DNA from 4 places in the Streptomyces sp. NPDC055243 genome. Region 4 is predicted to be linked to each of the others. Evidence: riboswitches for the same ligand, from Rfam matches in the RefSeq annotation. Region 4 holds a riboswitch; each other region holds the start of a gene.
What was found. A riboswitch is a leader RNA that binds a small molecule or an ion and turns the genes downstream of it on or off. The one in region 4 is predicted to bind thiamine pyrophosphate.

Region 1 (7,005 bases), on a different contig from region 4:
GCTCGGGTCTGAGGACTGAGGAATCCGATCCGTGAACGACTCTTCCTGGGGGGCGCCTCCCAGAGCCGGGTACTGGGGGCCGCCCGACCAGGGCCCTGCTCAAGGGGCTGCCCCGGCAGGTCCCGCGTACGATGCGCATGACGCCCTGTATCCAGCAGAGACGCAGCCCATGCCCATCGTGCCTGACGTGCCTGAAGTACCCCAGGAGCCCATGTCCAGCGCATCACAGCCCGCCCCCGAGGCGCCGCGTGCGCCTCAAGCGCCGCAGAAGAAGAGCGCGGGCCGTGATCTCGGGGCGGCCATAGGAGTCGGCGTGGGGCTCGGCGCGGTGATCATCGCGTCGCTCTTCATCGTGAAGGCCCTCTTCATCGGCGTCATAGCGGTCGCCGTCGTGGTCGGTCTCTGGGAGCTCACCTCGCGGCTCGAGGAGCGCAAGGGCATCAAGGCGCCGCTGGTCCCGCTGGCGGTGGGCGGCGCCGCGATGGTCGTCGCCGGCTACGTCCGCGGGGCCGAGGGTGCCTGGGTCGCCATGGCGCTCACCGCGCTCGCGGTGCTCGTCTGGCGGATGACCGAGCCGCCCGAGGGCTATCTGAAGGACGTCACGGCGGGCGTCTTCGCGGCGTTCTACGTCCCGTTCCTCGCCACGTTCGTGGCGCTGATGCTCACCGCGGACGACGGCGCGATGCGGGTGCTCACGTTCCTGCTCCTGACCGTGGTCAGCGACACCGGGGCGTATGCGATCGGCTGGCGCTTCGGCAAGCACAAGCTGGCCCCGCGCATCAGCCCCGGCAAGACCCGCGAGGGCCTGGTCGGCGCGGTGACGTTCGCGATGGCCGGGGGCGCGCTGTGCATGGAGTTCCTCATCGACGGCGGCACGTGGTGGCAGGGGCTGCTCATCGGCCTCGCGGTCGCCGCGAGCGCCACGCTCGGTGACCTGGGCGAGTCGATGATCAAGCGTGACCTGGGCATCAAGGACATGGGCACGCTGCTTCCCGGCCACGGGGGCATCATGGACCGCCTCGACTCGCTGCTGCCGACCGCTCCGGTGGTGTGGCTGCTGCTCGTCGTCTTCGTAGGGTCCGGCTGACCTGCGTACACGTACGTGAGGGGCTCGTCGTCCAGGGGACGGCGGGCCCCTTTTCGTATGCCCGGCCCGGCGGTCGTCAGCGCCGCCGGGGGAACTTCCATCCGTTCCGGCTCAGCTTGAAGAGGATGAAAACTCCGCAGAGCACCCACACGCCCAGGAAGGCCCACTTGAACCACGGGGGACCGACCCACTTCTCCGCCAGTTGCACCGATGCCAGACAGTAAGAGGTCATTGCTCACGTGTGCCCGGCGTCCCTCGGAAGGAACACCCGGTCGACGGCCTTGCGCGCACGGGGCGCGTTGCGGGGGACCGTGGCCCGGCTGGACCTCCGGTGTCTGCGACACTGGATGGACCATGCCTGTACCCGGAGAACTCACCTTTGTCGCGCCCCGCGGAGCCAAGAAGCCGCCGCGGCATCTCGCCGACCTCACGCCCGCCGAGCGCAAGGAAGCCGTCGCCGCCGTCGGCGAGAAGCCGTTTCGCGCCAAGCAGCTCTCGCAGCACTACTTCGCGCGGTACGCGCACGACCCGGAGCAGTGGACCGACATCCCCGCCGGTTCGCGCCAGAAGCTGCAGGAGGCGTTGCTTCCCGAGCTGATGTCCGTGGTGCGGCACATCAGCTGTGACGACGACACCACGCGCAAGACGCTGTGGCGGCTCTTCGACGGGACGCTCGTCGAGTCCGTGCTCATGCGCTATCCCGACCGCGTGACGATGTGCATCTCGTCGCAGGCCGGGTGCGGGATGAACTGCCCGTTCTGCGCGACGGGGCAGGCCGGTCTCGACCGGAACCTGTCGACCGCCGAGATCGTGCACCAGATCGTCGACGGGATGCGGGCGCTGCGGGACGGGGAGATTCCCGGGGGCCCGGCGCGGCTGAGCAACATCGTCTTCATGGGGATGGGCGAGCCCCTCGCCAACTACAACCGGGTGACCGGGGCGATCCGCAGGCTCACCGATCCTGAGCCCGACGGCGTGGGGCTCTCGCAGCGTGGGATCACCGTGTCGACCGTCGGGCTCGTGCCCGCCATCCACCGGTTCGCCGACGAGGGCTTCAAGTGCCGCCTCGCCATCTCGCTGCACGCGCCCGACGACGAGCTCCGCGACACCCTCGTACCCGTCAACACGCGGTGGAACGTGCGCGAGGTCCTCGAAGCCGGCTGGGAGTACGCCGCCAAGTCGGGGCGCCGCCTCTCCATCGAGTACGCGCTGATCCGGGACATCAACGACCACGCGTGGCGCGGTGACCGCCTCGGGCGGCTGCTCAAGGGCAAGCCCGTGCACGTGAACCTCATCCCGCTGAACCCGACGCCGGGATCGAAGTGGACGGCATCGCGGCCCGAGGACGAGAAGGCCTTCGTGGATGCCATTGCTGCCCATGGGGTGCCCGTCACGGTGCGTGACACCCGTGGCCAGGAGATCGACGGGGCGTGCGGTCAGCTCGCCGCGTCCGAGCGTTAGTCCGCCGAGGGTTACTCTGGCCGGAACACAACTTCATAGCCGGAACACATCTTCATATTCCGACAGGGGAGCGCCACAGCGCTGAGAGTGCGGCACCAAGGACAGGTTGGCCGCAGACCCTCTGAACCTTGCCCGGGTCATTCCGGGTAGGAAGTTCGGACATCACTCATGCTGTTGCGCCCTGCCCGCGGACCGGTTCCATCCGGTCCGCGGGCAGGGCCGCGTCTCTTCCTGGTCACTCCAGGAGGAATCAATTCAGTGAGCACCACCCAAGTGAGCACCACCAAGAAGGCCACGGTCACCGCCGTCGCGGTCGGCCTCTCGCTCGTCGCGCTCTCCGCGTGCGGCAGCTCGTCGGGCAGCGGCGACAAGGCCGAAGACTCCAAGAGCGTCACGCTTGTCAGCCATGACTCCTTCAACGTCTCCAAGGACGTACTGAAGGCGTTCGAGAAGAGCTCCGGGTACAAGGTCGACGTCCTCAAGGACGGGGACGCCGGCGCCGCCGTCAACAAGGCGATCCTCTCCAAGGACAACCCGCAGGGCGACGTCTTCTTCGGCGTCGACAACACCCTGCTCTCGCGCGCGCTCGACAACGATCTCTTCCAGTCGTACGAGGCCAAGGGCTCGGACCAGGTTCTCCCGCAGTTCCGCGTCGACCAGGACAAGCACCGGGTCACGCCGGTCGACAGCGGCGACATCTGCGTCAACTACGACAAGAAGTACTTCGCAGACAAGAAGCTCGCGCCGCCGAAGTCCTTCGCGGACCTGACCAAGCCCGCCTACAAGAACCTGCTGGTCACCGAGAACGCCGCGACCTCCTCGCCCGGTCTCGGCTTCCTGCTGGGCACGGCCGCCGAGTACGGCGACGACGGCTGGCAGGGCTACTGGAAGAAGCTCAAGGACAACGGCGTCAAGGTCGTCGACGGCTGGGAGCAGGCCTACAACGAGGAGTTCTCCGGCTCCGCGGGCGGCAAGAAGGCCAAGGGCGACCGTCCTCTCGTCGTCTCGTACGCCTCGTCCCCGCCCGTCGAGGTGCTCTACGCGAAGCCGCAGCCCAAGGAGGCGCCGACCGGCGTCGCGACGGGCACCTGCTTCCGGCAGGTCGAGTACGCGGGGCTGCTCGGCAACGCCAAGAACGAGAAGGGCGGCAAGGCGCTGCTCGACTTCCTGCTCAGCAGCGAGTTCCAGAACGACATGCCGCTGAACATGTTCGTGAACCCGGTGCGGAAGAACTCCGAGGTGCCCGAGCTGTTCGCCGAGCACGGCGTGACGATCGCCGAGCCGGAGACCCTGGCGCCGAAGAAGATCGCCGACAACCGCGAGCAGTGGGTCAAGTCGTGGACCTCGCTCGTACTGAAGTAGGCAAGCCCCGCGAGGGCAAGCTCCGTAAGGGGAAGTCCCCTCGGGGCAAGTCCCCTCAGGGGCTTGCGCGCGGGGGCGCGGCGCGGCTCGGTCTGATGGCCGTGCCCGTCGCGTTCTTCGCGGTCTTCTTCGCCTATCCGGTCGCCGCGATCGTCGCGCGCGGCCTGAAGGTGGGCGGGCAGTGGCAGTTCGGGCGGATCGCGGACGTCGTCGGGCAGTCGGACGTGCGGCACGTGCTGTGGTTCACCACCTGGCAGGCGCTCGCGTCGACCGCACTCACGCTGCTCATCGCGCTCCCCGGCGCGTACGTCTTCGCGCGCTTCGAGTTCAGGGGCAAGCAGATCCTGCGGGCCGTCGTCACGGTGCCGTTCGTGCTGCCGACGGTCGTCGTCGGGACCGCGTTCCTGGCGTTGCTCGGCCGGGGCGGGCTGCTGGACGAGATGTGGGGCGTGCGGCTCGACACCACCGTGTGGGCGATCCTGCTCGCGCACGTCTTCTTCAACTACGCCGTCGTCGTCCGCACGGTCGGCGGGCTCTGGTCGCAGCTCGATCCGCGCCAGGAGGAGGCCGCGCGCATGCTCGGCGCCTCGCGCTGGACGGCCTGGCGGACGGTGACGCTGCCCGCGCTCGGGCCCGCGGTCGCCGCGGCCTCGCTCATGGTCTTCCTGTTCACGTTCACCTCGTTCGGCGTCGTGCAGATCCTCGGCGGGCCCGCGTACTCCACGCTGGAAGTCGAGATCTACCGGCAGACCGCCCAGCTCCTGGACCTGCCGACGGCCGCCGTCCTGACCATCGTGCAGTTCGCTGCGGTCGGCCTGATCCTCGCCGTGCACGCGTGGACCGTGCGGCGGCGGGAGACCGCCCTGAAGCTGGTCGACGCCTCCGTGGTCGCGCGGGCGCCGCGCGGGGCGGGGCAGTGGACGCTGCTCGGCGGGGTCATGGTCACCATCGCCGTGCTGATCCTGCTGCCGCTCGGGGTGCTGATCGAGCGGTCATTCAGTGGCCCCGACGGCTACGGCTTCACCTACTACAGGGAGCTGACATCGGCGGACGGCGGGGCCTTCCTCGTGCCGCCGATCGAGGCCGTCTGGAATTCGCTCCAGTACGCGCTCGCCGCCACCGCCATCGCCCTGGTGATCGGCGGGCTCGCGGCGGCGGCGCTCACGCGGAAGGCCGGTCGCCTGGTGCGCGGTTTCGACGCGCTGTTGATGCTGCCGCTCGGGGTGTCCGCGGTGACGGTCGGCTTCGGGTTCCTGATCACGCTGGACAAGCCGCCGCTCGACCTGCGCTCCACCTGGATTCTGGTGCCGCTAGCGCAGGCTCTGGTGGGCGTGCCCTTCGTCGTACGCACCATGCTTCCCGTCCTGCGCGCGGTGGACGGACGCCTGCGTGAGGCGGCGGCCGTGCTCGGGGCCTCGCCGCTGCGGGCCTGGCGGGAGGTCGACCTGCCGATGGTGCGGCGGGCGCTGCTCATCGCCGCCGGATTCGCCTTCGCCGTGTCTCTGGGGGAGTTCGGCGCAACCGTGTTCATCGCGCGGCCGGACAATCCGACGCTGCCGGTCGCCGTGGCGCGGCTGCTGGGGCGGGCCGGGGAGCTCAACTACGGGCAGGCGATGGCACTTTCGACGATCTTGATGGTGGTGTGCGCGGTGTCGCTGCTGCTGCTCGAACGGCTCCGTACCGACCGCACGACTGGGGAGTTCTGATGAGTGTGGGCGTGGGTCCGGGCCTGCTGACGTTGGCGGACGCGACCGTGCGGTTCGGGTCGCGGGCCGTGCTCGACCGGGTCGGGCTCGCGGTCGGGGAGCACGAGATCGTGTGCGTGCTCGGGCCCAGCGGCAGCGGCAAGTCGACGCTGCTGCGCGCGGTCGCCGGGCTCCAGGAGCTCGACGCCGGGCAGGTCCTGCTCGATGGCCGCGATCAGCGGGGCGTGCCCGCGCACAAGCGGGGGGTGGGCCTGATGTTCCAGGACCACCAGCTGTTCCCGCAGCGCGACGTGGCGGGCAATGTCGCCTTCGGGCTGCGGATGCACGGGGCGTCGCGGGGCGAACAGGCCAACCGCGTGGCCGAGTTGCTCGAACTGGTGGGGCTGCCGGGTGCGCAGCGCCGCGCCGTCGCCTCGCTCTCGGGCGGCGAGCAGCAGCGGGTGGCCCTGGCGCGGGCGCTCGCGCCGAGGCCGCGCCTGCTCATGCTCGACGAGCCGCTCGGTCAGCTCGACCGGTCGCTGCGGGAGCGGCTTGTCGTCGAACTCCGTGAACTCTTCGACGAGTTGGGTACGACGGTGCTCGCGGTCACGCACGACCAGGGCGAGGCCTTCGCGCTCGCGGACCGGGTCGTGGTGATGCGGGAGGGGCGGATCGCCCAGTCCGGTACGCCACTTGAGGTCTGGCGGAACCCGGCGGACGAGTTCGTGGCGCGGTTCCTCGGCTTCGACAACGTCGTCGACGCCACGGTCGTCGGTGACGTGGCGGACACCGTGTGGGGCAAGGTGCCGGTGCCTGAGGACGCGGTGGACGGCCGGTGCCGGCTGCTGGTGCGGCCCGCAGGGGTGCGGCTGGTCCCCGCCGACGAGGGGCTGCCGTGCGCGGTGACGGCGCGCACCTTCCGGGGCACGCACGTCGCCGTTCATCTGGAGCCACGGGTGGGGCCGCGGCTGGAGGCGGCCTGTGCGCTGCGGGACGCGCCTGGGGTGGGGGACACCGTGGGGGTTGCGTTCGACGCCGGGGATGTCGTGGTGCTGGGCTGATCCCCGCCCTCCGGGGGCCCGCCCCGGAATCCGTACGGGGTGCTCAGAAGCCGTACGGGCTGAAGCCCCGCAGGACGTCGGGGGCCTCCTCCACCCTGTCCACCAAGGCGATCTTCGACTCCATGGAACGCCCGCGCGCCAGCGCCTGAAGCAGTGGCCACGCCGGGAGGCGGTCCGTCCAGTGCTCCCGGTTCACCAGGATCATCGGGGCCGGTTCGCCGCGGGACTCGTAGTAGTTCGGCGTAGCCGCGTCGAAGATCTCCTGGAGCGTGCCCGCCGCGCCGGGGAGGAAGATCACGCCCGCGTTCGAGCGGGCGAGCAGTCCGTCCTCGCGGGTGGCGTTGGCGAA
Region 2 (7,005 bases), on a different contig from region 4:
TCGGCGAAGCCCTGGAGCACTGGCGCGACGCCATCGGGGTGCCGGTGTACTTCGCCGTCTACCGCGAGGGCGAGATCGAGGTCGTGGCGGTCGCGGACACGCCGGGCAATCCGGCGGTGGAGGAGTGGGCCGACTTCCGCGAGACGGGACACGCCCATGCGATCGGGCAGTGTCTGCTCGGCCAACTCGACGACGAGCAGCGCCAGGACCACCTCTCCCGCTACCCGGTGCAGTCGATCACTCCGTACTCGGTCCACGACGACCGGGCCTTCCTGCGCCGTCTGGAGGGGATGGGCCGGATGCGGCCCGTGGTGGAGCGGCAGGAGTACGCGTTGGGAACGGTCTGTGCCGCGATTCCGATCACTGCGGGTAACACGGCGGCGACGATGGCGATTTCCGTTCCGTCCTATCAAGCAGATCGACTACTGCCTGCGGCCGCGAGGTTGCAGAATGAGATCGGAAGGCTACTGGGGACACTTGCCTTCTCTATCAGCATCTGAAAACTCACTCCTTGTGATCTGATGTGTACGTTAAGCAAGATGCCATGAGTGTCAGGGAGTTGGTTCCTGGCCAGTCGAGCTTTAGCGACGGGGTAGGCGGGCGATGCGCGAGTCGGTCCAGGCAGAGGTCATGATGAGCTTCCTCGTTTCCGAGGAGCTGTCGTTTCGCATCCCGGTGGAGCTGGGTTATGAGAGCGGTGATCCCTACGCCGTCCGGCTGACCTTCCACCTCCCCGGCGACGCCCCTGTGACCTGGGCCTTCGGACGTGAGTTGCTGGTCGACGGGGTGGGCGGGGCGTGCGGCGACGGGGATGTGCACATCGCGCCCACCGATCCCGAACTGCTCGACGAGGTGCTCATCAGGCTTCAGGTCGGGCCGGACCAGGCGCTGTTCCGGGTGGGGATTCCGCCGCTGCTCGCCTTCCTCGACCGGACGGACAAGCTGGTTCCGCTGGGGCAGGAGCGGGCGCTCGCCGATCTCGAGACGCACCTGGACGAAGCGCTGGACCGGATCCTCGCCGAGGAGCAGAGCGCGGGCTGACCCCCGCGATCCAAGAGGCGCAGCCGTACGGCAGATTGGTGCATTTCGTGGCATCGGCCGCTCAGGCCTTGCGGCGTCGGCCTTTTCCGCCTCGGGTCTGCTTGGCGGCCGGAGTGGCACCGGCGCCGCCCGGGTGGCCCGCGATCCCCGGGTGCGACGTGCCTGCCGGGTGCGCCGTGCTTCCCGTACGGCCCGCGGGGGTCGAGCGGTCGGCCGAGACCACCAGGGCCGCGAGCGCGGTCGTCACCGGCACGGAGGCGACCAGGCCGATCGAGCCGACCAGGGTGCGCACGATCTCCTCGGCGACCAGCTCGCTGTTGGCCACCGTGCCCACGCTGCTCTGGGCGATCGAGAAGAGCAGCAGCAGGGGCAGCGCGGCGCCCGCGTAGGCCAGGACCAGGGTGTTGACGACCGAGGCGATGTGGTCGCGGCCGATGCGGATGGCCGCGCCGTACAGACCGCGCCAGCCCATCGTGGGGTTGGCCTGGTGCAGTTCCCAGACCGCGGACGTCTGCGTCACCGTCACGTCGTCGAGCACGCCGAGCGAGCCGATGATGACGCCGGCGAGCAGCAGACCGCTCATGTCGATGTCCGGGTACAGGCCGTGGATCAGGCCGGTGTTGTCGTCCGTGTTGCCGGTGAGTGAGGCCCAGCCGATGAAGAGCGAGCCGAGCAGCCCGATGAGGAGCAGCGAGATCAGCGTGCCCAGGACCGCGACCGATGTGCGCGCCGTGAGCCCGTGGCACAGATAGAGCGCGATCAGCATGATGGCGCTGGCCCCGATCACCGCCACGACCAGCGGGTTCGAGCCCTGCAGGATCGCGGGCAGGATGAAGAACGTCAGGACCAGGAAGCTCAACGCCAGGGCGACCAGGGCCATGACGCCACGCAGCCGGCCCACCACGACGACGGCGAGCGCGAAGATCCCGGCGAGCAGGGCCATGGGGAACTTCCGGTTCACGTCGGTGACCGAGTACTGGAGCTCCTCGGGGGCCGATGGCTCATAGGCGACCACCACCTCCTGGCCCTCGCGCAACTGCCGCGGTGAGTCCGGCTGGACGATCTCGGTGAAGGTGCGGCCCGTGTCCTTGCCGCTGGTCACCTCGATCGTCGCCTTCTTGCAGATGCCTTCCGCGCGGGACTGCGCGGACTGCCCCTCGGCGGTGGAGGTGTCGCCGTTGGGCGGGGTCTGCGAGGCGTTCACGTCCTTGCAGGAGAGCTTCTGCACCTTGGTCACATCGGCCGACTGGGTCTGCCGGTCGAAGCCGACTCCGGTGCGCTCGTGGGACGGAGCGCCACCTGGCCAGAACACCGCGAGCCCCACGAGCACCGCGGTGGCGAAGGGAATCAGCACGGCGGCGATGACCTTGCGCAGATGCTTGGAGACGGGCGCGGCGGGACCGTGGCTGTGGGAGTGCCCGTGCGGGTCCGGAGGCACGTTCGGGACGGGCGGCTGGGACGGCGGCTGTGTGGTGGTCACTGCCCGATCATCGCAAGAACGGCGGGGGCCCTCTGTTCAGCGCGCCCGATAGGACGCTAGCGTGGAGACACCTTTGCAATCGCGGGAGCTCGGAGCACCGGGCTGAGAGGGCGCTGACCTCCGTACGAAGCGGCACAAATGTGCCCGAGCCGTGCGGGATTCGCTGCGTCGACCGCCGAACCTGTTACCGGGTAATGCCGGCGTAGGGAGTAGGTCTCATGACCACAGCGGACGCACGCACGCCTGCCTCGACGCAGAACCAGAGCGACGAGGCCGGGAAGTCCATCGGCTGGCACAAGGCGTACGTCGAGGGCTCACGCCCCGACCTGCGGGTGCCGGTCCGACAGGTGCACCTCACCAACGGCAAGGCCGTGACCCTGTACGACACCTCGGGGCCGTACACCGACGAGTCCATCGACACCGACGTCCGCAGGGGCCTCGCGCCGCTGCGCGAGAACTGGATCATCGCTCGCGGCGACACCGAGGAGTACGTGGGCCGCCCGCCCCGTCCCGAGGACGACGGCATCAAGCACACCTCGCCGCGCGGCGGCCTGAAGAACCTCGACGCGGTCTTCCCCGGCCGTCCGCGTCAGCCGCGTCGCGGCCGAGAGGGCCAGGCGGTGACGCAGCTGGCGTACGCCCGTCGCGGCGAGATCACGCCCGAGATGGAGTTCATCGGGATCCGCGAGAACCTCGATCCCGAGGTCGTGCGCGCGGAGGTCGCCGCCGGTCGCGCCGTCATTCCCGCCAACGTCAACCACCCGGAGATCGAGCCGATGATCATCGGCAAGAGGTTCCTGGTGAAGGTGAACGCCAACATCGGCAACTCCGCGGTCACCTCCTCCATCGAGGAGGAGGTGGACAAGATGACCTGGGCGACCAAGTGGGGCGCCGACACGGTCATGGACCTGTCCACCGGGCGCAACATCCACACGACCCGCGAGTGGGTCCTGCGCAACTCCCCCGTCCCCATCGGCACCGTGCCGCTCTACCAGGCCCTGGAGAAGGTCGACGGCCAGGCCGAGGCGCTGACCTGGGAGATCTACAAGGACACGGTCATCGAGCAGGCCGAACAGGGCGTGGACTACATGACGGTGCACGCGGGTGTGCGCCTTCCGTACGTCCCGCTGACCGCCAACCGCAAGACCGGCATCGTCTCGCGCGGCGGTTCGATCATGGCTGCCTGGTGTCTCGCGCACCACAAGGAGAGCTTCCTCTACGAGAACTTCGAGGAGCTCTGCGACATCCTCGCTGCGTACGACGTGACGTACTCGCTCGGCGACGGGCTGCGGCCCGGTTCGATCGCGGACGCCAACGACGAGGCGCAGTTCGCCGAGTTGCGCACCCTCGGGGAACTCAACACGATCGCCAAGCGTCACAACGTACAGACCATGATCGAGGGCCCGGGACATGTCCCGATGCACAAGATCAAGGAGAACATCGACCTTCAGCAGGAGATCTGCGAGGAGGCGCCGTTCTACACGCTCGGCCCGCTGACCACGGACATCGCGCCCGCGTACGACCACATCACCTCCGGCATCGGTGCCGCGATGATCGGCTGGTGGGGCACGGCGATGCTCTGCTACGTCACGCCCAAGGAGCACCTGGGCCTGCCCAACCGCGACGACGTGAAGACCGGCGTCATCACGTACAAGATCGCGGCGCACGCGGCGGACCTCGCCAAGGGGCACCCGGGCGCGCAGGACTGGGACGACGCGCTCTCGGACGCGCGCTTCGAGTTCCGCTGGGAGGACCAGTTCAACCTGGCCCTCGACCCGGTCACGGCGCGGGAGTTCCACGACGAGACCCTGCCGGCGGAGCCCGCGAAGACGGCGCACTTCTGCTCGATGTGCGGGCCGAAGTTCTGTTCCATGAAGATCTCGCACGACATCCGCCGTGAGCACGGCGGCACGCAGAACGAGATCGAGGCGGGCATGGAGCAGAAGTCCAAGGAGTTCGCGGCAGCCGGAAACCGCGTGTATCTCCCGATCGCCGACTGAGCAGCGGCTCGCCCACTGACCAGCGGCTCGCCGACTGATCAGCGCCAGCGCGTGGTGCTTCGGGCGGACGGCCGTGACCGTCCGTCCGCCCGAAACCGCGCGTACTACTCCGGCTTGTGGTCGGGCCCGCCGAAGTCCGGGCTTGAGAAGTCCGGGCTCGAGAAGCTCGGGCGCGGTCCCGCCGCGGGGCCGCCGTCCGGGCTGCTGAATCCGGGCCTGTTGTAGCCGAGGTGGGGCATGCGGCTGCTCGGGTCCGCCGCCGGCGTACGAGCCGCGTGCGCCGCCCCCGGATCCGCGAGCGCCTCCCGCAGGAACGGCAGGAGACCGCGCTCCAGGAGTGCCTCGCCCCAGGCTTCCCTGGCGCGGACCACCTCCTCGTTGTGTTCGCCGTACGAACCGGCCTGCAGCGAGGTGGAGCCGTTGCGCAGGGCGGTCAGGAGCAGGCCGATCGCAGCGATCAGGATGCCGCCTGCGGTGAGCGCGCCGAACAGCCACCCCGCGGTGAGCAGGGTTTCCGCGAAGGCGGGCTCGGGGTTGAGCATCTTCAGGATGTAGCCGACGAGCAGGAAGATCGCGGCGGCCGCCCCGGCGAGAACAGGTGCGAGCACCGCGACGACGGCGACGGCCCCCGCCCCCGATGCCTGGGTGGTGACCTCCCCCATCGTGGTGGCGAGACCGAGGCCGCCGGAGCCGGCTTCCGCCGGGCCCTCTGGGCTCCGCTCCCGGATCGATGGTGCGGCAGATCCGCTTTCGCGCAGTTCCTCGCGGACCTTCACATAGTGCGTGTACTCGGTCGCGGCGGCGGCAGTGATCAGCGCCGTGGCGTTCAGCGCCATGGTGCGCAGTTGCTCGGGATTGAGCCGCTCGCCCACTGCGGCGAGATCAGGACGGTTCGGTGCGGTGCGCAGCGCCTCATCGAGGATCCGCTCGTATTCGGGGCGGTCCTCATTGAGCAGGTGTGGAGCGCTGTTCATGTGCATCCCCCGATGCTCCGTAGGGCTTGGGGCTCGCATGGCTACGAGCCGTCGGGCAGAAACGGAGGGGAGCCTGCTACGGATAAGCCGATGGTAGAGCCGTGACGGCACGCGGTGACAGGGGGTTTCCAGAAAAAGGCCCCTTGGCCAGCGTGATCGTGTAGGGGTGCACCTGCCCCGTGAACGCTCAGTTATCCAGGGGCAGTTGGCAGACCAGCAGTTTTCCGGCCATGGTCACGCCGCCGTCCATGGCGATGGCCAGTCCGCCTGCGTAGATGTGGGGGCCCTCGATGACGGGTCCGCCGCCGTCCGAGTCATCCTCGGAGCCGACATCGCCGAGCAGATACGGGATGGGGCTGTGGCCATGCACGATGCGGTGGCCGCCGTACATGTCGAGGAGTTCACGTACGGCATCGGGGCCCGACTCGTCCCGGAAGGCGAAGCGCTTGGTGAACTTCCGGAAGAGATCCCAGCACTCGTCCGCGTCGTTGCGCGTGAGGGTCTCGCGGACCGTGTCGTTCACGGCTTCGATCGAGTCGCCGTAATCCAGGTAGGCGGTCGTGTCGGAGTGCATCAGGAGATGCCCGTCCTCCGACTCGATCGCGTCGAGGCGGGCCATCCACTGCAAGTGGTGGTCTTCCAGGCGTTCCATGTCGGTCTTCTGGCCGCCGTTCAGGAGCCAGGCCGCCTGGAAGGTGGCCGTGCCGGCGCCCGAGTTGACCGGGGTGTCCCCGAACCGCTTCGCGCCGAGCAGGAGCAGCTCGTGGTTGCCCATCAGGGCCTTGCAGTAGCCGCCGGCGGCCGCCGCCTGCGCGGACAGGCGCATCACGAGGTCGATGACGCCGATGCCGTCCGGGCCGCGGTCGGTGAAGTCGCCGAGGAACCACAGGCGCGCGTTGCCCGCGGCCCAGTCGCCGTCGCCGTCGATGAGTCCCTGCTCGTGGAGGGCCCCGAGCAGCTCGTCCAGATAGCCGTGCACGTCGCCCACCACGAACAGCGGGCCGTGCTCGTCGGTCGCCTGCGGAGGCTCGGGCATGACCTGCACCTCCACTTGCACGGTGTCGCCGCGATTGATGACGGGCAGGTCGCGCTGGGTGGGGGTGTAGCCGTCGTCCGGCGCCCCGGGGATGTCCCCCGAGACGCCCGGAGCCGCCACGCCCGCCGAACCCCCGTCGACCGGACCGGTCTCATGGACGTACGCCGGAACGCGGAAGTCGCGCAACGTCGCCGTCCGCACATCGGGTCCCTGACCGGCCCCCTGAGTCATCGACCCCTCCACCACCATTGCGCCGCATCTGCACCGAGATCGGACTGCCTGGTCGCAGCGGCCCGCGGTGTCGTCCGCCCATCATAGGAATGCGGCTCGCGCTGTGTGGTGCACCAGGGGTGGTGAATCAGTGCGGAACCCCAGTTCACCGAGGTTTTCTCCCGAATTGGGTAGGGGTTTCCCCACAGGTCACGACCGGGCCGTGCCGGGCAGGACTGGTTGACGGGGGTTCTCCCCGCCCGG
Region 3 (7,005 bases), on a different contig from region 4:
GCCCCGGGACGATCGCCGACGGGGGCGGCACGTCCTCGTGGAGGTGCTGGTAGAGCACCTGGGCGGGCGATTCACCGGAGTGCGGCTTGGCGCCGGTCAGCATTTCGTAGAGCACGACGCCGCACGCGTACACGTCCACGCGGGTGTCGGCCGTGCCGTGCTCTATCTGCTCGGGTGCGAGATAGGAGACCGTGCCGAGCACCGTGCCGGTCGTGTTCGTGACGGTGTCCACCGCGCGCACGAGGCCGAAGTCGGCGACCTTGACCCGGCCGTCGTCCCCTATGAGGACGTTCTCCGGCTTCATGTCGCGGTGCACGAACCCGGCGCGGTGCGCGGCGCCGAGCGCGGCGAGGACCGGCTCCAGGATGTCGAGGGCCGCGCGCGGCTGCAGGGCGCCGCGCTCGCGGAGCACGTCACGCAGGGTGCAGCCGGCGATGTACTCCATCGCGAGATAGACGTACGCACCGTCGGCGCCCTGGTCGTACACCCCCACCACGTTCGGGTGCGAGAGCCGGGCGACCGACTTCGCCTCGCGGATGAAGCGGTCGACGAACGAGACGTCGGCGGCCAGCGTCGGGTGCATCACCTTGAGCGCGAGCACGCGGTCGAGGCGGGTGTCCACGGCCCTGTAGACCGTGGCCATCCCGCCCACCGCGATCCGCCCGTCCACGCGATAGCGGCCGTCGAGCACCTGCCCGACGAGCGGGTCCTGAAGGGTCGTGTCCACGAAGGGAGTCTACGAGCCACCGCCGACACCGGTGCCCGCCCGGGTTGGCCCGGGCCCCGACTGCAGCCGAGCTGTGACAGGCACGCGACGCTCAGAACGCGGGCCGCTCCGGATCGAGCCGGGCCATGCCCTCCACGGGCGACGACGCCTCGGCGAAGTGCCGCCGGGGGATTCGCCCGGCCCGGTACGCGAGCCGCCCCGCCTCGACCCCGTGCCGCATGCCCTCGGCCATGAGGACCGGCTCCTGCGCCCGCGTCACGGCGGAGGCGAGCATCACACCCGCGCACCCCAGCTCCATGGCGAGCGCCGCGTCGGACGCCGTGCCCGCCCCCGCGTCCAGGATCACCGGCACGCCCGCGCGTTCGACGATCAGCTGGAAGTTGTGCGGGTTGCGGATGCCGAGCCCGGAGCCGATGGGGGAGCCGAGCGGCATGATCGCCGCGCAGCCCACGTCCTCCAGCTTCCGGGCGAGGACCGGGTCGTCGTTCGTGTACGGAAGGACCGTGAAGCCGTCGTCGACCAGGGTCTCGGCGGCGTCGATGAGCTCGATCGGGTCGGGAAGCAGCGTGCGCTCGTCCGCGATGACCTCCAGCTTGATCAGGTCGGTGCCGAGCGCCTCCCGCGCGAGCCGGGCGGTCAGGACGGCCTCGCCCGCGGTGAAGCAGCCCGCCGTGTTCGGCAGGACGCGGATGCCGAGCCGGTCGAGCACGGAGAGCACCGAGCCCTGCACCCCGGGGTCGAGGCGGCGCATCGCGACCGTCGTCAGCTCCGTACCGGAGGCGACCAGGGAACGTTCGAGCACGTCCAGGCTCGGCGCACCGCCCGTACCCATGATCAGGCGCGAGGAGAGGGTGAGCCCGCCGATGACGAAGGGATCGTCCGCCATGTCGGTTCAGCCTCCCTGGACCGCGGTGAGGACCTCGACGCGGTCCCCGTCGGTGAGCGGGGTGGTGGACCACCGGGTGCGCGGTACGACGGTTTCGTTGAGCGCGGCGGCGACCCCCGAAGGGGCCGCGGTGAGCGTGGCGACGAGGGCTTCGAGCGTGGTGCCCGCGGCCACATCGCGTGCCTCTCCGTTGACGAAGACGGCGGTAACGGCTGAGAGAGTCATGCGGGCTGCTCCACGAAGGGCTGCGTCAGGGGGGTGCGGACGAAGCGCAGGGGGGTGAACCCCCGTGCATCGTCGGGCAGTTCACCGGTGGTCAGGGCGTGCGCCATCACATCACCGGTGACCGGCGTCAGAAGTACGCCGTTGCGGTAGTGGCCGGTGGCCAGCTGGAGGCCGGGGAGCGCGGTCGGGCCGAGCAGCGGCGCGTTGTCGGGGGAGCCGGGGCGCAGGCCCGCGCGGGTCTCGGTCAGCGGCAGTTCCGTGATGCCCGGTACGAGCTCGTGGGCGTCCCGAAGCAGCTCGTACACGCCGCCCGCGGTGACCGTCGTGTCCCAGCCGAGCTCCTCGCTGGTCGCGCCGACGACGAGCTCACCGTTCTCGCGCGGCACCAGGTAGACGTGGCTGCCGCGCACGACGGCGCGCACGGTGCGGCTCAGGAACGGCGCGTACCGCTCCGGCACCGTGAGCCGAAGGACCTGCCCCTTCACGGGGCGCACGGGCGGCAGTACGCCCTCCGGAACCCCGGCGAGGCGCCCGCTGAGGCTGCCCGCGGCGAGCACGGTCTGACCGGCCTCCAGGGTGGTGCCGTCGGCGAGGACGACTCCGGTGGCCCGGTCGCCCGCGACGGTCAGGCGCTCCGCCCAGGTGCGGTGGAAGATCGCTCCCGCCCGCTCGCAGGCCACGACGAGCGCGGCGGCGAGCCTGCGCGGGTCGACCTGGTGATCGCCGTCGACGCGCAGGCCGCCCCGGACGCCCGGTGCGAGCATCGGCTCCAGACGGCGGCACTCGCGCCCGCTCAGCCACTCCGACGTGAGCCCCGACCGCTGCTGAAGGGTGTGCAGTTCGCGCAGGTGGGCGCGGTCGTCGGAGTCGAGCGCGACGGCGAGCGTGCCGCACGCGCGGTAGCCGAGATCGCGGCCGCTCGCCTCGGCCAGCTCGGCCGCGAACGCGGGATAGCGCTGCGCGGAGGCCAGATTCAGCGCCAGCAGCGTCTGCTCGCCGTAGTGCAGCTCGGTGACCGCGGCCAGCATGCCCGCGGCGACCTGCGCCGCGCCGCCGCCCGGTTCGGGGTCCACGACCGCGGTGGACAGGCCGCGCTGGGCCGCCCGCCAGGCCGTGACCAGGCCGATGATGCCGCCGCCTACGACCACGACGTCGGTCGTCGCGTGAGGTGGTGTCCGTGGATGCATGGGCGTCCAGCCCCTCCCTTCGCCGGCATGACCCGGATCAGGTTCGTACGGTCGGAGGCCGTCCAGCCTCCCTCTCAGCCCGGTGCGTCCGGGCTCCCGCGAGTGCTCTGCATCGGCCACCCTAGCCCCTGGCGTCCGGCGGCAGTAGGGGAGCTGTCCGGGTATGGGCGGTGACGGTGTGTCAGAGATCTCCCCGTCGCGCACTGAGTCCGGCGTCGCCCGCCGCCCTAGAGTGATCGGGTGAGTGAGCAGCGGAGGCAGGAAGAGCGCCGGGTGGTCGTCGTCGGCGCGGGGATGGCCGGGGTGCAGACCGCCGTGGCCCTGCGCGAGCAGGGGTTCCCCGGTGCGGTCACCCTGATCGGCGCGGAACCCCACCAGCCGTACGACAGACCGCCGCTGTCCAAGGCCGTGCTGCTCGGCAAGGCGGAGGGCTCCGCCTTCGACATCGACTTCGAGGCGCTCGGCATCGAGCTGAGCCTGGGCCGCGAGGTCACGGGCGTCCGCACCGCGGACCACGAACTGGACACCGAGCGGGGCCCGGTCCCGTACGACGCCCTGGTGATCGCCACCGGAGCCGAACCGATCCTGCTGCCCGGCGCCTCCGGGGTCCCCGGCGTCCATCTGCTGCGCACCCTCGACGACGCCGAGCGGCTGCGGCCCGTGCTCGCCGAGCAGCACCGCATCGTGGTCGTCGGCGCGGGCTGGATCGGCGCCGAGTTCGCGACCGCCGCCCGTGAGGCGGGCTGCTCGGTCACCGTCGTCGAAGCCGCCGGGCGACCGCTCGCGGGGGCACTCCCCGCGGAGGTCGCGGCGCCGATGGCCTCCTGGTACGCCGACTCCGGCGCCGAACTGCGCACCCACGCGCGCGTGGATCGCGTCGAGCCCGGCAGCGTCCTCCTGGACGACGGCACCCGGCTGCCCGCGGACGCCGTCGTCGTCGGCATCGGCGCCCGCCCCGCCACGGACTGGCTCGCGGACTCCGGCATCGCCCTGGGCGCCCACCGGGAGATCCTCGCCGACGACCACCTGCGCACGTCGGAACCCGATGTGTACGCGGTCGGCGACTGCTCCTCCTTCCCTTCGGGAAGGTATGGCGAGCGCCTTCTCGTGCACCACTGGGACAACGCCCTCCAGGGACCGCGCACGGTGGCGGCGAACATCATCGGCGAGACCCCTTCGGCGTACGACCCCGTCCCGTACTTCTGGTCCGAGCAGTTCGGCCGCTTCGTCCAGTACGCGGGACACCACGCCTCCGCCGACGAGCTGGTGTGGCGCGGCGACCCCTCGGGCGCCGCCTGGACCGTGTGCTGGTTCCTGCGGGGCGCCCTGGTGGCCGTCCTCGCGGTGGGCCGCCCCCGGGACCTGGCGCAGGGCCGCAAGCTGATCGAGGCGGGCGCCCGCCTCGCCCCTGAGCTGGTGGCGGACCCCGCGGTGCCGCTGAAGAAGGCCGTGCTGCCGTAGCCGACGGGACCCGGTGACCGGCCGCTGTCGGTGCCCGGAGCTACGCTTGACCCCGTGACCGAGATTGACGCAAAGACTGATGCTCTTGTCCCCGCCTGGCTCCACCTCCCCGACATCGCGGAACTGCTCGACGTCGAGGTGACGCGCGTGCGCCAGCTGGTCAAGGAGGGCCAGCTGATCGCCGTGCGCCGTGGTGAGAACCGCGCGCTTCAGGTGCCGGCCGCCTTCATCGACGGCGACAAGATCGTCAAGGGCCTCACCGGCACCCTGACGCTCCTGAGGGACGACGGCTTCTCCGACGAGGAAATGCTGGAGTGGCTCTTCACTCCCGACGAGACCCTGCCCGGCACCCCCGCGCAGGCCCTGAGCGAGAATCGCGGGACGGAGGTGAAGCGCCGCGCCCAGGCGCTCGCCGTCTGACCGACACGGAAAACCGTTGCGTACGGGCCGCGCGTCCCCCAGGGGACCCGCGGCCCGTAGGCCACCGACGACCGGGGGGACCTTTCCATGGCCGCCAAGCCTGCCCGCGAGCAGCTCGCCGACGCCCGCCTCTACCTGTGTGTGGACGCCCGTAAGCGCCAGGGAGACCTCCCGGAGTTCCTCGACGCCGTCCTCGGCAGCGGCGTGGACATCGTGCAGCTGCGCGACAAGGGCATGGAGGCGGCCGAGGAGCTCGACCACCTCCAGGTCTTCGCCGACGCCGCCCGCCGGCACGGCAAGCTCCTCGCGGTGAACGACCGCGCGGACGTCGCGCACGCCATCGGCGCCGACGTGCTCCACCTGGGCCAGGGCGACCTGCCGGTGCCCGCGGCCCGCCGCATCCTCGGCGAGGACGTCCTGATCGGCCGCTCCACGCACGCCGACGCCGAGGCGGCGGCCGCCGCGACGCAGGACGGCGTGGACTACTTCTGCACGGGCCCCTGCTGGCCGACCCCCACCAAGCCGGGCCGGTACGCCCCTGGACTCGACCTCGTCCGGTACACGGCCTCGCTCGGCACGGACCGCCCCTGGTTCGCCATCGGCGGCATCGACGCGGGCAATCTGGACGAGGTGCTCGAAGCGGGCGCCCGCCGCGTCGTCGTCGTACGGGCCATCACCGAGGCCGACGATCCGGCGGCCGCGGCGGCCGACTTCGCGAAGCGCCTGCGTACGGCCTGACCGGCGATCTTCGGCCAACTTCGGCCAGGTTGTCCGCAGGTTGGACGGAGATTGGCCGGTAGCGGTGCCCCGTCGCTAACCTGCCCGTATGGCCCTAGGCACTGCTTCCACCAGATCTGATCGCGCACGCACCGTGCGCGACATGCTCGCCACCGGCAAGACGACGTACTCGTTCGAGTTCTCCGCGCCGAAGACCCCGAAGGGCGAGCGGAACCTGTGGAACGCCCTGCGCCGGGTCGAGGCGGTGGCTCCCAGCTTCGTCTCCGTGACGTACGGAGCGGGCGGCTCGACGCGTGCGGGCACGGTCAAGGAGACGCAGCAGATCGTCGCCGACTCCACGCTCACGCCGGTCGCGCACCTGACCGCGGTCGACCACTCCGTGGCCGAGCTGCGCAACATCATCGGGCAGTACGCGGACGCGGGCATCAGGAACATGCTCGCGGTCCGCGGCGACCCGCCCGGCGACCCCCTCGCCGACTGGGTCAAGCACCCCAAGGGCCTCACCTACGCCGCCGAACTGGTCGAGCTGATCAAGGAGTCGGGCGACTTCTGCGTGGGCGTCGCGGCCTTCCCCGCGATGCATCCGCGCTCGGCCGACTGGGACACCGACGTCCGGCACTTCGTCGACAAGTGCCGCGCGGGCGCCGACTACGCGATCACACAGATGTTCTTCTATCCGGAGGAGTATCTGCGCCTGCGCGACCGGGTCGAGGCCGCGGGCTGTTCGACTCCGATCATCCCGGAGATCATGCCGGTGACGAACGTGCGCATGCTGGAGCGGCTGCCCCAGCTCAGCAACGCTTCCTTCCCTCCGGCGCTCAAAGAGCGCATCCTCACAGCCAAAGACGATCCGGCGGCTGTACGCTCCATTGGCATCGAGTTCGCGACGGAGTTCTGCGCGCGGTTGCTGGCCGAGGGTGTCCCGGGGCTGCACTTCATCACGCTCAACAACTCCACGGCGACTCTGGAAATCTACGAGAATCTGGGCCTGCATCACCCGCAGGCCTGACCGGCCGTACCCCTGGGGGCGGCGGCCGCGGGGAGAGGGGCGTACATGGGCTGGACGGTCCTCTACATCGCGTTCGGATGCGTCGCGCTGTGGCTGCTCGGCGAGGTGCTGCTGCAGTACAAGGCGCGGCTGCGCTGGCGGCTGCTGGCCTTCGGCGGCTTCCTCGGCGTGGTCATCGGCGTGCTGCTGCCGTCGGTGGTGGTCATCGGGCTCGGTGCGATCGCCTTCGCCACGGGACAGACGTACGTGACGCTGTCGTTCCGCCGCGGCTTCTCGACCGGCTGGGCGCTCGGCGGCCAGCCCGGTCTGAGTAAGCGCCGCAAGTCGCCGCGGGGCGTGGGTGGCGAGGCTC
Region 4 (7,005 bases):
GGCCCACCACGTGCGGAAGTCCGTGTCCTGGACGCACAGTTCACCCACCAGTGCGGTCAGCCGTGGATCGTCAGGATATTTGGCTGCCTCCATGCGCAGTTGTGCGACCGCCGTGCGGGCGACGGTTTTCCAACCGGCATAGAGATTCCGCATGGCAGGGTCGGTGAAAGGAATGCGGACGTAGTTGCGGTGCTTTTCCGGCACGGCTGCGAAATCGGTGACCATAGCAGCGGCGAGCGGGTTCCAGGCTGGCCTGCTGCCAGGACCGCAACATGCTCGTACAGGTGTACTCGCCGATCGCCCACGGCACGCTCCTCGACAGTTGACACATCAAGACGATCGCCCCCCCGGTTGCCGGATGGCATCGGGTGGGGCGGCCGTGCATGCGGCGGCGTGCTCCGAGGCGTCGCTGGCCCAGGTAGCACCCGTGGTGCTACGAGTTACTCCCCGGGGTGCCGCTCGGCCGACGCTGCCACGTGCCGCCCCCTTAGGCCCACGGCGAGGGTGGTGAGGGCGGCTACCGCGAAGGAGAGCAGGGAGGCGCTCATCCACGGCTGGACGGTGAAGCCCACGGCGTCCTGCAGCCAGGCCCAGAAGTCGGACCAGCCGGCGATGTTCGTCGGCGCGATCAGTTGGTAGGTGGCGAAGCCCAGTGCCCAGGGCAGCAGCATGACCCAGCGGGTGGGGGCCTGTTCGGAGACGTCCCAGGTGCGGTGGCCGCCGAGGACGAAGTAGTCCACGACGAGGACGGCGAACATCGGGATGAAGACCGCGCCGATCAGGTAGAGGAAGCTGGCGTAGCTGTCCATGTTCACCAGAAGGGCCAGGACCGTGGCCAGGGTGCCGCTGATCAGGCACAGGATGCGGCGGTCGGCCCGGGGCAGCAGGTTCTGGACGGAGACGGCGGTGGAGTAGACGTTGGCGAAGGACTGGTCGACCTCGCGCAGGACCAGGACACCGAAGCAGATCACGCCGACGCTGGTGGCGGTGAACGGGTCGAAGACCTTGTACGGGTCGGTGGTGTCGAACGCGATCATGGCGAGGGCGGCCACGCCGAGGACCGAGCCCGCGACGCCCGCGAGGGTCTGGCCGATGACCAGGCCGCCGAATGCCTCCTTCTCGCTGCGGGAGTGGCGCGCGTAGTCGGCGACCAACGGCAGCCAGGAGATCGACACGGCGATCACGCTGTCGGCGGCGAACCAGAAGTCCTTCCAGGAGCCGCCCTCCAACGGAATGCCGCGCCCGGCCAGGTCCCAGCCCAGGTAGCAGATGGCCAGGACGACGGCGATGGTGACGTAGCGGCGGATGATGCGCAGGGCGCCGAGCGGGCGCAGCGTGAGCGCTGTCGTCACCGCGCCCGCGAGCAGTACGTACAGCCAGCCGGGTCCCGGGTCGCCGAAGGCCTGGCGGGCCAGGATCTTCAGGCCGGTGGAGATGACCACCAGCTCGAAGACGGCCCAGCCGACCATCTGCAGCACGTTGAGGACGGTGGGCAGGTAGGACGCCTTCGCGCCGAACAGGCCGCGCAGCAGGACCATCGAGGGCGCGCCGGTGCGGGCTCCGGTGATGGCGGCGAGGCCCAGGGCGGCGGTGCCGATCAGGGTGCCGACGACGGACGCGGTGACGGCCGCGGCGAACGACAGGGTCGGAGCGCCGGTGCCCAGGGGGTCGAGGACGACCAGCATGCCGCTGAAGCCGAGCAGGCTGACGCCCAGGTTGGCCCAGAAGGTGCCTTGGTCCAGGCCGCTGAGGACCTTGGGTGTGGGCTGGTCGAGGGTGAGCGGCGCCTCGTTCGCCGGGGCCGGTCTGGGGGTGGCGGGTTCGGTGGTGGTCGTCACTTCGCGGGCTCCGAAACCTGGGCAGGAGCGGCGCCCACGGGCCAGGTCTCCATGCGCCAGGCGGCGTCCCAGAACATCCACTCCCAGGTGGACGCGGTGGTGAAGACCGTACGCATCCGTGCGCGGGTGGCCGGGTCGGCCTGGTCCGCAAGCCGGTTGACGATCTGTCGGGCGTGTTCGGTGGCGGCTTCGAACTCCTCGTCGGCGTACGTGCCGATCCAGTCGCCGTAGGGGTGGGTGGCGAGGTCGCCGGCCGACTCGAGGAGCGCCCGGCCCACCTCGGCGTAGATCCAGAAGCAGGGCAGGACCGCGGCGGCCAGCTCCGGGTAGCCCTGGGTGTGAGCAACCGAGAGCAGGTAGGAGGTGTACCCGGTGCAGGTGGGGGAGGGCGTCCAGGCGTCGACGTCGACGACGTTGCTCTCGTGCAGGGAGCTCTCGACGATCACGGCGTCGTGGGCGGACTTCGCGAAGAACGCGATGTCCTGCGGCAGGTCCGCCTTCGCGGCGGCGCTGGCCAGCGCGCGGGCGTAGCCGCGCAGGTAGTGGGCGTCCTGGGCCAGGTAGGAGACGAACTTCTCCCGGTCCAGGGTGCCGTCGCCGAGGGCGATGACGAACGGCAGCTTGTCGATGGCCGCACGTATCTCGGCGGTGGCCGTCCACAGCTCGTCGCAGAACGTTGTGGTCATGGGGCTCAGCTCCAGTACTGGTGGAAGTGGTGGACAGGTCCGTGGCCGCTGCCGATGTGCAGGGTGTCGGCCGCGCGCAGGGCCCCGGTCAGGTACGCCTTCGCGGCACTGACGGCTGTGTGCCAGTCGTCGTGCTGCGGGCGCAGGGCGGCGATCGCGGCGGAGAGGGTGCAGCCGGTGCCATGGGTGTTGCGCGTGTTGACGCGAGGTGCGGACAGCTCGGTGACGCCAGCGGCACCGGCGCCCGTGGCGTGCGTGGCGTCGACGAGGATGTCCACGGACGCTGCGTCGTGTGTGTGGTGGCCGCCCTTGAGGAGGACGCGCCTGGCGCCGGTTTTCAGGAGTGCGTGGGCCTGCTCTATGGCTTCTGCGCGGTTCTTCGCCGCGGCGGTGCCCAGCAGGTCGCCGGCCTCGGGGAGGTTGGGGGTGATCAGGTCGGCGAGAGGCAGCAGACGATCGCGCAGCACCGCCACCGCATCGGCCTCCAGGAGACGGTGGCCGCTGGTCGAGACCATGACGGGGTCCAGGACGACGTACCGGGGGCGGTGCCGCTCCAGGGCTTGTGCGACGGCTGCGGCGATGCCGGCGTCGGCCAGCATTCCGATCTTGACGGCGTCCACCGGGACGTCGGCGAACAGCGTGTCGAGCTGCTCGGTGACGAACGCCGGGGGGATGGCATGGATGCCGGTGACGCCTTGAGTGTTCTGGGCGGTCAGGGCGGTCAGAACGGCTGTTCCGTAGGCGCCGTTGGCGGAGAACGCCTTCAAGTCGGCTTGAATCCCGGCGCCGCCGGAGGGGTCGCTGGCGGCGATGGTCAGGGCGATGGGCGGGCTGGTCACGCGGGGATCTCCTGTCGCAGAGTACGCACGAGGGACTGGGCTGCCGCCTCGGGGTCGGGCTGCCCGCAGACCGCACTGACGACAGCGATCCCGGCCACGCCGCTTCTCATGACCGCGGCGGCCTCGGACACGCCGATCCCGCCGATGGCCACGCAGGGCAGCGGGCTCTCCCGGACGATCTGAGCCAGGCCGCCCAGACCCAGCGGGGCGTCCGCGTCCGGCTTGGTGGACTGCGGGAACACCGGCCCGACACCGAGGTGGTCGACGGAGTCCGGCACGTGCGCCAGCTGCTCAAGACGACTGACGGACAGGCCGATGTACTTATCGGGACCGAGCTGGCGCCGGGCGCTCTCGGGGGAGACGTCCCGCTGCCCGAGGTGGACGCCGTCCGCGTCCAACCAGACCGCCACGTCCAGGCGATCGTTGACGATCAAGGGGACGCCCGTGCCCGCGAGTTCGGCCTGGATCGCACGGCCGAGCGAGAACAGCGTGCGGGCGTCCGCGTCCGGATCGCGCAACTGCACGGCGGTGACGCCGCCCTTGACGGCCGCCGCAACGGTAGCGGCGACACCGCGGTGCCCGCAGAGTCTGGTGTCGGTCACGAGATACAGGGACGGATCAAGAGGAGGTCGCATGGGTTGCTCCTTGGGGTCTCCCGGCCGGGGAAAGGCGTGGGAAACGCATCGGGAGGTACGGGGGACGGCAGGCCCTGACATGCAGGGACCTTGAGTTGTGCACCGGGGCGAGTTGGGGGACAGGGCAGCCGGACTCGGTGTCGGGGCCGCCGCCCCGGGGTGGGCGGGCACTGTGCGGCGGGTGGCGTCCAGGCCACTGCTCACGCAGGCCCCGCAGTACGCGCAGTACGCGCAGTACGCGCATGCTCAACGCAGGTGGAGAGCCTCGGTGAGCCGCTCAGGGCTGAGCTCGTACAGCGCGTCGATCAGGGCGACGGCGAACGTGCCGGGCCCCGCAGAGCGGGTGGCGGCGTCCTCCGCGGCCACCGTGAGCAGGCCGGTCGCGGCAGTGGCGGCCAGCAGCGCGTCGCCGGTGACGGCTGTGCAGGCGGCCACCAGGGCGCCGAGTGAGCAGCCCGTTCCCGTCACCAGAGTCAGCAGCGGGTGCCCGTTGGCCAGGCGCACCACGCGCGTCCCGTCCGTGAGAACGTCCTCCGGTCCGCTCACCGCGACCGCACAGCCGTAGCGCCGGGCCAGCGCGCCCGCCGCGGCCAGCGCCGCCTCGGGGGCGTCCGTGCTGTCCACGCCGCGTCCGCCCGTGCCGCCGTCCAGTGCCAGGATCTCGGAAGCATTGCCGCGAACGACCGCTGGGGTTGCGCTCTCCAGCAGTTCGCGGGCGAGTTCGGTGCGCCAGGGCAGCGGGCCGACCGCTACGGGGTCGAGCACCCACGGCCGCCCGGCCCCGGCCGCTTCGGTGACCGCGACGCGCATCGCCGCCGCCGTCACGGACGTCACCGTTCCCAGGTTGACCAGGACACCGCCGGCCACCCGGGCCAGCGCTCCGGCCTCCTCCGCGCTGTGCACCATGGCGGGGGCAGCCCCCGCCGCGAGCAGCACGTTCGCGGTGAACTGCGACACCACGACGTTGGTCAGGCAGTGCACAAGGGGTGCGGAGGTCCGCAGCGACGCGATCACATCCGCCACGGCATCACGGGAGACGGCAGTGCCGTGCTGGGCAGGTACGGAGGCAGTATCCATCGTCAACACTCTTCCTACGCCGGCATTACCCGGTCCAGGTTCATGCGGTCGGCGGAAAGGGGAGCAAGTCCCGTCCGCCCTCTCAGCCCGGCTACTCCCGAGCTCCCGCGGTGGTCGCTAGGCAATGTACCTCCTTCGGGGAAGGGGGTTCGCACTCGGGTACCTCACAAAACGGCATGGATCTGCACGGATCTGTTGGCGGAACTGACTGGGGATCCTCTGGCCACCAGGGCCCGACTTGTCCGTATTGGCTGATGCCGCAAGCGGTGTGCAGGAGGGCCACGTCCAGGTACTGGACCTCTTCCGACACCGCATCGCCACCTGGACCGGTACGTGCCTACCCGCCGGTCCTACCTGCCGGGCCGACGGCGGCCACGTCGAGCCCGACCGCTGTGACCAGCAACTGCTGACGGCCGATCTCGCCCGGCCCCGCTGCAATGCGACCGCCACGGCCTTCACCGATGAGCACGGCCCCTGGGGATGCGTCAGCGATCGCACGGTACGCAGCCTGCGAGCCATCGGCCCGAGGCCTTCAGCGGACGCGGGCACCTGGTTGAAGGCATTCTGGCCGGCTGTCATCTGCCGCGAGCAGCAACGGATGACGCAGCTGTGCGAGACCTGCTGGAGCGCCGGCGCGCTCCGAAAGGCCGGCAACGACAGTGAGGCTCTAGGTTCTGTCTCTCCGATCACGATCGGAGAGACAGAACTGCCGACGGCGTGAAGTCTGCTCAGTTCTTACGTGCAGTTATCAGAGCGAAGGAGAGGAATTCTCCGCCGTCTGTGGTGAGCATGTCGATGACGGGCTGGTTCGCGCTCCGGCCGTCGGGCGTGTGCTCGGCTGCTGCCCGGGCCCACAACAGCCAGTCCCGCCAGGCGTCTTGTGGCAACCACGCGGAGGTGACCTCCACGAGCTCGGTGATCGCCCACTGAAAGCGCCACCACTCCGCCGTGTGCCAGGCAATCGCCTCCCAGCCGACCACCTTCTTGATGTGAGGTGGGATGGCTCCGAGCTCACGGACCTCCCGTGTCGTGGCGGGAGTCGCCATCGCCAGATGTCCGCCAGGGCGGAGGAATCGCGTCAGGTAGGGCAGGTAGCTGTCCGCCGTTCCGAAGTACGCCACCCTGCGCGAAGAACGCCGCGCCGAGATCCCGGTCGGCCGCGCTCACCGCGGCGGCGAACCGCGCCACGGCGGCCGACGGCCACAGCGCGAACACCTCCTCCACCGCGCTCGGCCCCGGACGGGCCGAGCGCGGCGCGCACCCGGTCGAGGAACGCGGGCGCGGTCAGGCAGGAGGGTTCGAGCAGCTTCTCTCCCCACACGCCGGGCGGAACGGCCAGCACGGTCAGATCCTCGCGCCGCACGCCGGTGCGAGCCAGGGCATAGTCGGCGAACTCCGCATCCGGCTCGCAGCACAGGACGAGAAGGTCGCCGGGGCGGGCGAACCAGAACAGGCGCTGGGTCCAGGCGCGCATGTCACCGCGCGCCCGTATAGAGGGGTCGATGTGGTTGCCGATCAGGATGCGCACGGCGGACTCCAAGAGATGGGCGAAAGGGTCAACGGCGGAAGGAGGACAGCGGGCAGCGAGTCGAAGGCCCGCATGGTCGCGGTACGCCGCCGCACTCCGTCGCCCGCGGCCTCCAGACGGGCGGAGTGCCCGGCCAGGGCCGCGACCAGGGCGCGCAGGCCCGCCTGGGCGACCGTCGTCCCGATGCAGGAGTGCGGCCCCCGCCCGTAGCCGAGGTGACGGTTCGGGGAGCGGTCGAGCACCAGGTCGTCCGGCCACTCGAAGGCGGCCGGGTCGCGGTTGGCCGCCGCGAACAAGGCGACGACCCTCTGCCCCGCCTCGATGTCGATGCCGCCGGTCCGGCAGGCCCGCACGGCGATGCGCGTGGTGCCCTGCACAGGCCCGTCGAATTGACGTTCCTAC

Region 1: it holds a riboswitch for thiamine pyrophosphate, as region 4 does, so the genes downstream of both, ACIGXX_RS28260 (thiamine ABC transporter substrate binding subunit) here and thiM (hydroxyethylthiazole kinase) in region 4, are expected to answer to the same signal.
Region 2: it holds a riboswitch for thiamine pyrophosphate, as region 4 does, so the genes downstream of both, thiC (phosphomethylpyrimidine synthase ThiC) here and thiM (hydroxyethylthiazole kinase) in region 4, are expected to answer to the same signal.
Region 3: it holds a riboswitch for thiamine pyrophosphate, as region 4 does, so the genes downstream of both, thiO (glycine oxidase ThiO) here and thiM (hydroxyethylthiazole kinase) in region 4, are expected to answer to the same signal.

Annotation. Positions count from the first base shown of each region.
Region 1 covers NZ_JBITWR010000010.1:233,427-240,431, forward strand. The annotation lists gene ACIGXX_RS28250 (phosphatidate cytidylyltransferase) at 32-1,087, shown strand; gene rlmN (23S rRNA (adenine(2503)-C(2))-methyltransferase RlmN) at 1,442-2,548, shown strand; TPP riboswitch at 2,603-2,719, shown strand; gene ACIGXX_RS28260 (thiamine ABC transporter substrate binding subunit) at 2,807-3,910, shown strand; gene ACIGXX_RS28265 (ABC transporter permease) at 4,006-5,616, shown strand; gene ACIGXX_RS28270 (ABC transporter ATP-binding protein) at 5,628-6,656, shown strand; gene ACIGXX_RS28275 (LOG family protein) at 6,700-7,005, opposite strand, start outside.
Region 2 covers NZ_JBITWR010000004.1:175,021-182,025, reverse strand. The annotation lists gene ACIGXX_RS13655 (IclR family transcriptional regulator) at 1-500, shown strand, start outside; gene ACIGXX_RS13650 (SsgA family sporulation/cell division regulator) at 604-1,041, shown strand; gene ACIGXX_RS13645 (YibE/F family protein) at 1,103-2,521, opposite strand; TPP riboswitch at 2,593-2,747, shown strand; gene thiC (phosphomethylpyrimidine synthase ThiC) at 2,740-4,521, shown strand; gene ACIGXX_RS13635 (hypothetical protein) at 4,626-5,501, opposite strand; gene ACIGXX_RS13630 (metallophosphoesterase) at 5,683-6,762, opposite strand.
Region 3 covers NZ_JBITWR010000007.1:23,332-30,336, forward strand. The annotation lists gene pknB (Stk1 family PASTA domain-containing Ser/Thr kinase) at 1-727, opposite strand, end outside; gene ACIGXX_RS21075 (thiazole synthase) at 819-1,613, opposite strand; gene thiS (sulfur carrier protein ThiS) at 1,620-1,838, opposite strand; gene thiO (glycine oxidase ThiO) at 1,835-3,025, opposite strand; TPP riboswitch at 3,023-3,135, opposite strand; gene ACIGXX_RS21090 (NAD(P)/FAD-dependent oxidoreductase) at 3,320-4,486, shown strand; gene ACIGXX_RS21095 (Rv2175c family DNA-binding protein) at 4,541-4,906, shown strand; gene thiE (thiamine phosphate synthase) at 4,994-5,644, shown strand; gene metF (methylenetetrahydrofolate reductase [NAD(P)H]) at 5,733-6,653, shown strand; gene ACIGXX_RS21110 (hypothetical protein) at 6,699-7,005, shown strand, end outside.
Region 4 covers NZ_JBITWR010000005.1:283,480-290,484, forward strand. The annotation lists partial or broken gene ACIGXX_RS17260 (transcriptional regulator) at 1-249, opposite strand, end outside; gene ACIGXX_RS17265 (purine-cytosine permease family protein) at 441-1,838, opposite strand; gene ACIGXX_RS17270 (TenA family protein) at 1,835-2,524, opposite strand; gene thiD (bifunctional hydroxymethylpyrimidine kinase/phosphomethylpyrimidine kinase) at 2,530-3,363, opposite strand; gene thiE (thiamine phosphate synthase) at 3,360-3,998, opposite strand; gene thiM (hydroxyethylthiazole kinase) at 4,245-5,075, opposite strand; TPP riboswitch at 5,069-5,194, opposite strand; gene ACIGXX_RS17290 (hypothetical protein) at 5,314-5,796, shown strand; gene ACIGXX_RS17295 (hypothetical protein) at 5,804-6,121, opposite strand; gene ACIGXX_RS17300 (hypothetical protein) at 6,154-6,603, opposite strand; gene ACIGXX_RS17305 (cytochrome P450) at 6,591-6,980, opposite strand.